One region of the Modestobacter sp. NPDC049651 genome, then DNA from elsewhere that is predicted to be linked to it. Evidence: predicted binding sites of a transcription regulator. Region 1 holds the regulator's gene; the other holds the start of a gene.
The links. The regulator LexA, encoded in region 1, represses DNA repair genes until DNA is damaged. The targets are predictions, from matches to a motif close to TCGAACANNTGTTCGA.

Region 1 (5,364 bases):
GGTCGGGGTCTGGACCGAGGGGACGGCGGCCGACGCGCAGCGCTCGCTCGCCGAGCTCGCCGCCCTGGCCGAGACGGCCGGGTCGACCGTGCTCGAGGCGCTCGTGCAGCGCCGCGACAAGCCCGACGCCGCGACGTACGTCGGATCCGGCAAGGCCGCCGAGATCCGCGACATCGTCGCCGCGACGGGCGCCGACACCGCGATCTTCGACGGTGAGCTGACCCCCGGCCAGCTCAACCAGTTGGAGAAGATCCTCAAGGTCAAGGTGGTCGACCGGACCGCGCTGATCCTCGACATCTTCGCCCAGCACGCCACCAGCCGGGAGGGCAAGGCGCAGGTCGAGCTCGCCCAGATGCAGTACATGATCCCGCGGCTGCGCGGCTGGGGTGAGTCGATGAGCCGGCAGGCCGGTGGTCGTGTCGCCGGCGGTGGCGGCATCGGCACCCGTGGTCCCGGTGAGACCAAGATCGAGACCGACCGGCGGCGGATCCGCGCGCGGATGAGCAAGCTGCGCAAGGAGATCGCCGGCATGGCGACCGCCCGGGCCACCCAGCGCTCGGGCCGCGACCGCAACGCCGTCCCGAGCGTGGCGATCGCCGGCTACACCAACGCCGGCAAGTCCAGCCTGCTCAACCGGCTCACCGACGCCGGCGTGCTGGTGCAGGACGCGCTGTTCGCCACCCTGGACCCGACGGTCCGCCGGGCGCGGACGACGGAGGGCCGCGAGTACACGATGACCGACACGGTCGGCTTCGTCCGGCACCTGCCGCACCAGCTGGTCGACGCGTTCCGGTCGACGCTGGAGGAGGTCGCCGCGGCGGACCTGCTGCTGCACGTGGTCGACGGCTCCGACCCCGACCCGCTGGGCCAGATCGACGCGGTGCACACCGTGCTCGGTGAGATCGACGCCAGCGCGGTGCCCGAGCTCATCGTCGTCAACAAGGTCGACGCGATGAGCGAGGAGGACGTGCTCGCGCTGCGCCAGGCGCTGCCCGGCGCGGCCTGGGTCTCGGCCCGCACCGGCGAGGGGATCGAGGCGCTGCGCGACGTCGTCGCCGCCCGGCTGCCGCACCCGCACGTCGACGTCGAGGTGCTCGTGCCCTACGACCGGGGCGACCTGGTCGCCCGGGTGCACCGGGACGGCGAGGTGCTCGACGAGCAGCACGAGGCCGCCGGCACCCGGCTGGTCGCGCGGGTCGACGCCGGCCTGGCCGCCGCGTTGACCTCGTTCACCGTGCCGGTCGCCTGACCGCGACCTGCCTGCGCCCGGAGGGGCGGCGACCACCCGGTCGCCGCCCCTCCGGCGTGTTCGGCACCTGTTCGGCCTCCGTTCGGGTGCCCCCGCCGCCGGCAGGGTCACGGGCAGGTCACGGTCCCGGTACCGTTCCCCTGTGACCAGCGGCGCGGTGCGGCGGGCGGTGGAGCCCGCCGGGGAGGTGCCGGCGTCCCGCCCGCACCCGGTGATCGGGGTCGGGCGGCCGCCGTGGTGGTTGCTCGTCCTCGCGGCCCTCGTCACCGCGGGCGTGACCCTGGACCTGCTGGGCCGGGGCCGGCTGGAGCGGATGGACCTGCGGGTCTCCGAGATCGTCGACGACTGGGGCCTGCGGCACTCGGCGGTCTATCCCGTGTTCTGGGTGTTCACCCAGGCCGGTGGCCGCGGCTTCATCCTCGCGGTGCTCGCCGGGCTGGTCGGCTGGCTGGCCTGGCGCCGCCGGACGCTGCTGCCGCTGGTGCGGGTCGTGGTCGCACTGGCCCTCCTCACCGCCGTGGTCTACGCGTTCAAGTGGGGGATGGGCCGCACCGCGCCCCGCTACCCGGGCTCGTTCTTCCACCTGGGCGGCGAGAGCTACCCCTCCGGGCACGTGGCCAACGCGGTGCTCATGTGGGGCGTCGCGCGCTGGCAGGCGGTGCAGTTCGAGCTGCCCGGCCGGGTGCAGCGGATCGCCTGGGTGCTCAGCGTGGTCGGACCGGCGGTCGCGGGCGTGGCGATGGTGGTGCTCGACTTCCACTGGGTCACCGACGCCGTGGTGGGGGCCGCCGTCGGCATCCTGCTGCTGGGCGTGGTGCATGCACTGGACGACGTGCTGCTGTCACGCTGGGTACGTGCGCGCGCAGGCCGCCCTCCCGAGTGACCCTGCCGGCCGGCGTCCGCGCGCCGTCCGGCGGCTGCGTCCTGCCGTCCTGCTGAGCGCGCCGCTGGCGCTCGCCGGTGCCGTGCTGCCGCTGGGGCCTGCCGCTGCGGAGAGCGCCGCCGCCTACGGCGCCCCGACCACCCGGTGCGAGATCACCGACGACCGGCTGGCCGAGCTGTCCGGTCTGGCCGGTGCCGGCAGTGCCCTGCTCGCCATGGACGACGGCGGCGACCGGGTCGAGGTGTACGTGCTCGACGAGCGGTGCCAGGTGGCCGAGGTGAGGACCGGCGAGGTGGACCCCTACGACCCCGAGGACATGGCGCTCGCCGCCGACGGCACGGTGTGGATCGAGGACGCCGGGGACAACCGGGCACAGCGCGCGACGGTCGCCATGATCGCGCTGCACCCCGACGGCACGACCGCGGTCACCCGGATGACCTACCCCGACGGTCCGCACGACGCCGAGGCCCTGCTGCTCGCTCCTGACGGCACGCCGTACCTGGTGACCAAGGAGGTGCTCGGCGCCAGCTCGGTCTACCGGCCCGACGCCCCGCTCACCGACGGCGCCACCGTGCCGATGAGCAAGGTCGCCGACCTCGGGTTCACCCTCACCGGCACGCCCGGCGGCCCGGTGGGCCGCGCCGGACAGCTGCTGGTGACCGGCGGCGCGGTCTCCGCCGACGGGGCGCTCATCGCGCTGCGCACGTACACCGACGCCTACGTCTGGCCGCTGGAGGGCTCGGACGTCGCCGGCGCACTGCAGGGCACCCCGACCCGGGTGGCGCTGCCGGACTCGCCGCAGGGTGAGGCGATCACCTTCGGGGAGAACAACCGCGACCTGGTGGTCTCCAGCGAGGGGCTGCCGGCCGCGGTGACCGTGCTGCCGGCGCAGGCGCCGATCGCCCCGCCGGCGGGGCAGTCGGCGGCGGCGAAGGGCGCGGCCGCGGAGAGCCCGTCCTCGGACCCGGCCCCGTGGGTGCCGGCCGCGGTCATCGCCGCGGTGCTCGCCGCGGTGGTGGTCTGGGCGGGGAGCCGCCTCCGTCGCCGGAGGACGGCCGCTCCGGAGCCCTGACCCTCGCGGGTCTCCGCTCCGGGGCCCGCGCCGAACGGGCGCGGGCCCCCGCGACGGGATCCGTCGTCAGACGCGGCGGAGGACGGTGACGACCCGGCCGAGCACGGTCGCGTCGTCACCGGGGATCGGCTCGTAGGCCGGGTTGTGCGGCATGAGCCAGACGTGGCCGTCGCGCCGCTTGTAGGTCTTCACGGTGGCCTCGCCGTCGATCATCGCCGCGACGATCTCGCCGTTCTCCGCGGTGGGCTGCTGCCGCACCACGACCCAGTCGCCGTCGCAGATCGCCGCCTCGACCATCGAGTCCCCGGTGACCTTGAGCATGAACAGCGTGCCCTCGCCGACCAGCTCTCGGGGGAGCGGGAAGACGTCCTCGACCGCCTGCTCGGCGAGCACCGGCCCGCCGGCGGCGATCCGCCCGACCAGCGGCACGTAGGTGGGCGCGGGGGCCTGCGCCTCGTCGACCCCGGAGGTCGGGCTGCCGGCGGCGAGCGCCGTGGGGGACGCCTCGGCGGCACCGGAACCGTCACCGGGCATCCGGACGTCGAGCGCCCGGGGGCGGTTGGGGTCGCGACGCAGCCAGCCCTTGCGCTGCAGCACCGACAGCTGGTGGGCGACCGAGGAGGCCGAGGACAGGCCGACGGCCTCGCCGATCTCCCGGACCGAGGGCGGGTAGCCCCGGCGCTCGATCGAGTCGCGGATGACCTCGAGCACCCGGCGCTGCCGCTGGGTGAGCCCGTCGCCGGCCTCGCCGCGGTCGGGGAACTCGCGCACCGCAGCGCCCGCGGTGGTGGCTTCGCCCTCAGGCTGGGACGCCGCGCGTCGGCGTGAGGTGCCGCCTGGGGTCCGGCTGTCGACGGCCATGTCTCCTCCTCGCCGGTTGCGGGCCCCCGCAACCACGTGTCCCCGGGCCCGTCGGCCGGCCCCGGGTCCTGCTCGCCGCTCCGGTCGCCGCCCGTGCCACGGCCTGACGGGAGCGGAGCCCGACGCGAGCGGCCGCGGGCGGGGGCGCCCGGGTGTCGAGGTCACGGTAGCGGTCCCGGCCCGATCGTTCAAACACACGTTCGAAGACGTTGCCGTGTCGGGGGTGTTTTTGTCGGCGGCCTGCGGTAGACATCGCACAGACGTTCGATTCGAACAGGCGTTCGACTTCCGGGTCGGTTCGGTCCGCTGACCGGCCGGTCGGAGGGGCGTCCTGAGACGAGCAGGAACCCGGCACCCAGCCGAGACGAGGAGTACGTGCGATGGCCACCGTGCAGCACCGCGTGCAGCAGACCGCGACGAGCCCGGCCGACGGCCGCACCCTCCGGCCGTCGGTGGTCGGGCGCCCCGGGGCGGGTGCCGGCCGCGGTCCGCAGCCGGTGGGCCCGGCCGGTCGCCGCGGCGCCGCCCGTCCGGGCCGGCGTCGCGTCGGCGCCGACGCGGTGCCGGGCGGGCGTGCGGTCCGCGGGGGGCGCCGCCCGGTCGTCGCCGGCGCGCCGGGGGAGTGGGCCGTCGGTGCGCCCGCGCCGCTGCGGCTGACCCGGCGGGGTCGGCGCGTGCTCGGCACGTTGCTGGTCGTCATCGGCCTGGCGATCGCCGCCGTGGCCGCGGGCATGCTGCTGGGCGAGGGCGACGGCGGGCTCCGCCTGGCCGGCTCCGCCACCGTCGTCGTGGAGCCGGGCGACACGTTGTGGTCGATCGCCGGCGACGTCGCCCCGCACGAGGAGCGCCGCTCGGTGGTCGACGCGATCGCCGGCCTCAACCACCTGACCGGCGGTCAGGTGCAGGCCGGTCAGGTCCTCCGCCTGCCCTGACCCCGGTCGCTCGACCACCGGGCGTGCCACCACCGCCCGGGAACCCCACCCGCCGCTCCGGTCCGCCCCCTGCGGTCGGCGTCGCGTGCTCGCCTGTCGTTCTCCGAGTGCGTGTGCGAGTCCTGCCGAGCGGGGCCCTGACGGCTCGTCAGCACCTGCCTGTTGCGGCGCGACGGGTGGGGCCGGTGGGGGCCCGCGGGTCGGTCGTGCACCAGTGGAACAGGACACGCCGCGTCGGGCTTGCACCCTCTATGGGGGTTCGCTTACGGTTCCACCACAACATCTAGTGCTTACACGGCTGTAAGACATCCACACCCGCTCCACACGTTCTCCCCGCCGCATCCACCGGATGTCCCCGGGGCAGTCC
Region 2 (5,364 bases), on a different contig from region 1:
GACCGTTCGCGAACCACCTGGCCGACTGGCGCCCCGCCGGCCCCGGCGCCCCGACGAAGAAGTGAAGGAGAGCTTCGCGACGGTCCTGGAGACCGTCGCCGACGTCCGGCCGCACCGGCTCGCGATCAGCCACGGCGAGCGCACCCGCACGTGGGCGCAGCTGGACGACGAGGCCTCCCGGCTCGCCGGGTTCCTCACCGCCGCGGGCATCGGGCACGACGACAAGGTGGCCGTCGGGCTCTACAACGGGATCGAGTACCTCTCCACCGTCTGGGCCGTGCTGAAGGTGCGCGCCGTGCCGGTCAACGTGAACTACCGGTACCGCCGCGAGGAGCTCGTCGGGCTGCTGTCGGACTCCGGGGCGTCGGCGATCGTCTACGACGAGTCGATGGCCGAGCGGATCGGGGAGGCCCGCGAGGACCTGCCGCTGCTGCGCACGGCGGTGCAGGTCGGCGCGCCGGACGACGTCCCGGGCTGGGCGACCGGGTGGGCCGAGGCCGTCGGCGTCGACCCGATGCCCCGCATCGAGCGCGGCGACGACGACTGGGTGATGTACACCGGCGGCACCACCGGGCGCCCGAAGGGGGTGCGCGCACCGCACTCGTGGCTGTTCGGCACCGTCTGCGCCAACAGCTACCTGCTGCTGGGTGAGCCCTACCCGGAGACGCTCGACGAGCTGCGCGCGGCGCTGGTCAAGTTCGGCGTCGACCGGGACACCCTGGTCACGCTGCCCGCGCCGCCGCTGATGCACGGCACCGGCATGTACTCCTCGCTCGGCACGCTGGTCGCCGGCGGCCGGGTCATCTACCTGCCCTCCAAGCGCTTCGACCCCGACGAGCTGGCCGCCACCGTCGAGCGCGAGCGGGTCACCGTGGTGTCGGTCGTCGGCGACGTCTTCGCCCGGCCGCTGGCCGACGCGCTCGACCGCGCCGAGGCCGAGGGCCGGCCCTACGACCTGAGCAGCCTGATCCGGATGCTCAGCGTCGGGGTCACCTGGAGCGCCGACGTGAAGCAGCGCCTGCTGCGGCACGCCGACATGGTGTGCCGCGACGCGGTCGCGGCGTCCGAGGGCGGCCCGTTCGCGATCGCCGAGACCCGCCGCGGCGACGAGGCGACGACCGCCCGCTTCCGGCTCGCCCCCGGCGCCCGGGTGATCGACGACGAGGGCCACGACGTCGTCCCCGGCTCCGGTCAGGTCGGCTTCCTCGCCGCCCCGGCGATGGAGACCATCGGCTACTCCGGTGACGACACCGCCACCGCGGCGGTCTTCCGCGAGTACGAGGGCCGCCGCTGGGTCGTGCCCGGCGACATGGCCAGCCTGGAGGCCGACGGCACCGTCGTCTTCCAGGGCCGCGGCAGCCGGGTGATCAACACCGGCGGCGAGAAGGTGTTCGCCGAGGAGGTCGAGCAGCTGCTGCTCACCCACCCGGCGGTCCGCGACGCGATGGTCGTCGGTGCACCCGACGAGCGCTGGGGCTCCCGGATCGTCGCCGTCGTCGCGCTCCACCCGGGTGCGACCCTGACCACCGAGGAGGCGCGCGCGTTCGTCGGTGAGAGGCTGGCCGACCACAAGCGCCCGCGTGACCTCGTCGTCGTCGACCAGCTCCAGCGCAGCCCGTCGGGCAAGGCCGACCTCGCCTGGGCCAAGCGGATCGCCGTCGTCCCCACCCCCGACCAGCCGACCGGGCTGGTCGCCACCGACCAGGAGGTCCGATGACCACCCCCCTCACCGTCGACGGCGTCGAGGGCGCCAAGTCCCTCGTGGGCAAGCAGCTCGGCCCCTCCGACTGGGTCGAGATCACCCAGGAGAAGGTCAACCAGTTCGCCGACGCGACCGGTGACCACCAGTGGATCCACGTCGACGTCGAGCGCGCGACCAAGGAGAGCCCCTTCGGCGGGCCGATCGCGCACGGCTACCTGACGCTGTCTCTGACCCCGCTGTTCATGCCGCAGATGATGAAGATCACCGGCTTCGGCATGGGCGTCAACTACGGCACCGAGAAGGTGCGCTTCCCCTCGCCGGTGCCGGTGGGCAGCAAGGTGCGCGCCTCGGCCGTCGTCGACTCGGTCACCGAGGTGGCCGGCGGCATCCAGATGCAGACCACGATGACCTTCGAGGTCGAGGGCGCGGCCAAGCCGGCCTGCGTCGCGGTCATCCTGGTGCGCCAGTACCTCTGATCCGGGTCCTGCCGCTGTTCTGATGCCATGGCGGCGGTCGCCTCAATGGAGGTGGCCGCCGCCGTCGCAGATCAGCGTCTGCCCGGTGACCATCCGCGCGTCCGGGCCGGCCAGGAACGACACGAGCCCGGCCAGGTCGTCGGGCTGCACCCGCCGGCGGATCGCCTGCTGCGCCATCGTGCGGTCGAAGGCGGCCTCGTCGTTGTACTGCTCGGTGCCCGGGGTGGCGACCTGCCCGGGCATCACCGCGTTCACGGTCACGCCGTGCTCGCCCAGCTCACGGGCGAGCACCCGGGTCATGCCGATCACCGCGCCCTTGCTGGCCACGTACGCGAGCTGGCCGGGGCTGCCGGTGAAGAAGGTCCGCGAGGCGACGTTGACCACGCAGCCCCGGTCGCCGGCGACCAGGTGCGGGTGCGCGGCCTGGGTGGCCAGCGCGTAGCCGACCGCGTTGACGGTCAGGTAGCGGAGCAGCTCGTCCTTGGTGCTCTCGGTGTAGGGGCGGCGCGGCGAGATCAGCCCCGCGTTGTTCACCAGGACGTCGATGCCGCCGTGCTCCGCCGCGATCGCGGTCATCGCCGCCTCGAGCTGGTCGGGCTCGGTGACGTCGCACCCGGTCCAGACGGCGGCCAGGTCGTCGTCCTCCGGGCGCAGCACGTCCAGGACCGCCACGGTGTGCCCGTCGGCCCGGAGCCTGCGCGCGATGGCGGCGCCGATGCCGCGTGCCGCCCCGGTGACCACTGCTGTCGTTCCCATGCCCCGGACGCTAGGGGGCGTGGTCGGCACTGCTCCTCCCCCCCCCTCGGCCCGCCTTCCTCGCGCGCCATCCCGACAGCAACCACGGAGCGGCCGATCGGCCGGCTGACCTGGGGATTCGTCTGGTGAGGGTGGTCCTCCTCCGGTAGACTTCGTACACACGTTCGAAGTCGTCGGGAGGTGTCGTGCACGCACTGTTGGCGTTGCTCGGTGACCTCTCGCGGCAGGACCTGCACGAGCTGACCGACGAGGAGTCGTTGGACCGGACGGCGCTGCTGGTGGCGGCGGGGAACATGGTCGCCGCGGAGCTGACCCGCACCGTGCGGCACGCGGAGACCACGCAGGCGCCGGAGCGCGATGGCTTGAAGTCGATGCGGTCGTGGCTGGTCGGGCACCAGCGCATGTCGGCGAACGACGCGTCAAAGCTGACCCGGGCCGGGCGGACGCTGCCGTCCTTCCCGCTGGTGGCGGCCGGGTTTGCCGAGGGTTCGATCAGCGCGGCGCAGGTGGACGTGATCGCCGACGCGGTGGGACCGAAGGAGATCGCCGCCGCTGCGGCGCAGGGCATCGACCTGTCCGCCTTCGACGAGGCGTGGGCGCGAGTGGCGCGCGAGTCCTCCCACGAGGCGCTGAAGGTCGCGGTGCAGGCGTTCGAGGCTGCGCTGGACCCCGACGGTCCCGAGCCTGACCCGACCGAGGTGCGGTCGTTGCGGATCGTCAAGCACGCCGATGGCAGCACGACCGGCAGGTGGGACCTGGACGCGGTGGCCAGTGAGAAGGTGCAGGCCGCCCTGGAGTCGCAGGTTCAGGCCGACCGGCCGAAGGGCGACACCCGCACGCGGGTTCAGCAGCAGGCGGACGCATTGGTGCAGATCGCGGACAACCAGCTCGCCGGTGGCCAGCTGCCGGTGCTGCGTGGGGAGAAGCCGCACGTCGTCGTCCAGGTGGCGCTGGAGGACCTGATCGACCCGTCGACCGGCGCCCAGACGACGACGATGGGGTTCGGGGCGCAGATCTCTGCCGCGCGGGCCCGGTGGCTGGCCTGCGACGCGGTGGTCTCCCGGGTGGTGATGGGTCCGGACGGGACGCCGTTGGACTACGGGCGAAAGCACCGGATCGTCCCGGCGGGACTGCGTCGGGCGGTCGTCGCTCGGGACAAGACCTGCGTGTTCGCCGGCTGCGGCGCACCGCACTGGTGGGCCGATGTGCACCACCTCGTGCACTGGATCAACGGCGGTGAGACCGGCCTCGAGAACTCAGCCCTGTTGTGCGAACGGCACCACACCAAGGTGCATCACGGGTTCACCGTCGAGCGAGATCCCGGCGGTCGATGGCGCACCTATCGGCCCGACGGCACCGAGATCCTCATTGGTCCCCTCATCGGCGGACGGGACGGACCGCGCTGCTGACCCGAGGAAACCTGGAGACGAGGTGCCGACACTGTCCGTATGCCTCGGTGGTGCGTCGGCGTCGACGTGCGCGCGGTCGAGCCGCTGGACGACTCGGTCCTCGAACGATTCGACGGGTTCCGGCCCGATGAGGAAGAGCAGTGCGTCTGGGTTGACCAGCGCGACCGTGCCCTGCTCCACGTCACGTTCGAGGTGCCCGCTCCGGATCCGTACGCCGCGCTCGAGCTGGGCCGCGGAGTTGCCGACGACGCGCTGGGGCTCCTCGCCCCCGCCGGTCACGTCGTCCACGTGTCGGCCACGGACCCCGATGACGAGACCGGCTGGTACGTCGACTGGGCGCCCGCAGCCCCAGCGCCGGTCCGGCGTCCCCGGCGCTCGCTCTGGAGGCGCGGCCGCCCATGAGCCTGCGCTGCCGGCCGACGGGCGGTGCCCGCGCTCGCCCGGTGGGATGCTGCGCGGGTGCCCGATCCCGCTGAGCTGCGCCGGCGGGTGCTCGCCGCCTGGACCGACTCCCCGGCCCGCTTCCGCGAGGACGCCAACGCCGAGGAGGACCTGGTCCGCGGCGGCTACCGCGACCGCCTGCTCGTCGAGCTCGCGCAGAACGCCGCCGACGCCGCCGCCCGCGCCGGCGCCCCCGGCCGGCTCCGGCTGACCCTCGACGGTGACACCCTCCGCGCCGCCAACACCGGCGCCCCGCTCGACGACGCCGGCGTCGAGGCGCTCGCCACCCTCCGCGCCTCTTCGAAGCGCGAGGGCGCCACCGTCGGCCGGTTCGGCGTCGGCTTCGCGGCCGTCCTCGCCGTCACCGACGCGCCCGCCGTCCACTCCACCGACCGCTCCGTCCGCTTCAGCGCCGACGACACCCGCGCGGCCGTCGCGCAGGTCCCGCAGCTCGCCGACGAGCTCGCCCGCCGCGACGGCGCCGTCCCGGTCCTCCGGCTGCCCTTCGCCACCGACGGCCGCCCACCCGCCGGCTTCGCCACCGAGGTCGTCCTCCCGCTGCGACCGGGCGCTCGGGAGA

Region 2: AB0J00_RS19520 (DUF222 domain-containing protein) is a predicted target of LexA. The motif match lies at 3,087-3,102, and genes of this name have one in related genera.

The regions. Positions count from the first base shown of each region.
Region 1 is NZ_JBFAOG010000018.1:56,958-62,321, forward strand. Features, by position in the region: gene hflX (GTPase HflX) at 1-1,249, shown strand, start outside; gene AB0J00_RS19335 (phosphatase PAP2 family protein) at 1,392-2,132, shown strand; gene AB0J00_RS19340 (hypothetical protein) at 2,104-3,204, shown strand; gene lexA (transcriptional repressor LexA) at 3,271-3,975, opposite strand; gene AB0J00_RS19350 (LysM peptidoglycan-binding domain-containing protein) at 4,446-4,997, shown strand.
Region 2 is NZ_JBFAOG010000019.1:12,434-17,797, forward strand. Features, by position in the region: gene AB0J00_RS19500 (SDR family oxidoreductase) at 1-65, shown strand, start outside; gene AB0J00_RS19505 (AMP-binding protein) at 62-1,717, shown strand; gene AB0J00_RS19510 (MaoC family dehydratase) at 1,714-2,178, shown strand; gene AB0J00_RS19515 (SDR family oxidoreductase) at 2,221-2,934, opposite strand; gene AB0J00_RS19520 (DUF222 domain-containing protein) at 3,192-4,343, shown strand; gene AB0J00_RS19525 (hypothetical protein) at 4,410-4,745, shown strand; gene AB0J00_RS19530 (hypothetical protein) at 4,803-5,364, shown strand, end outside.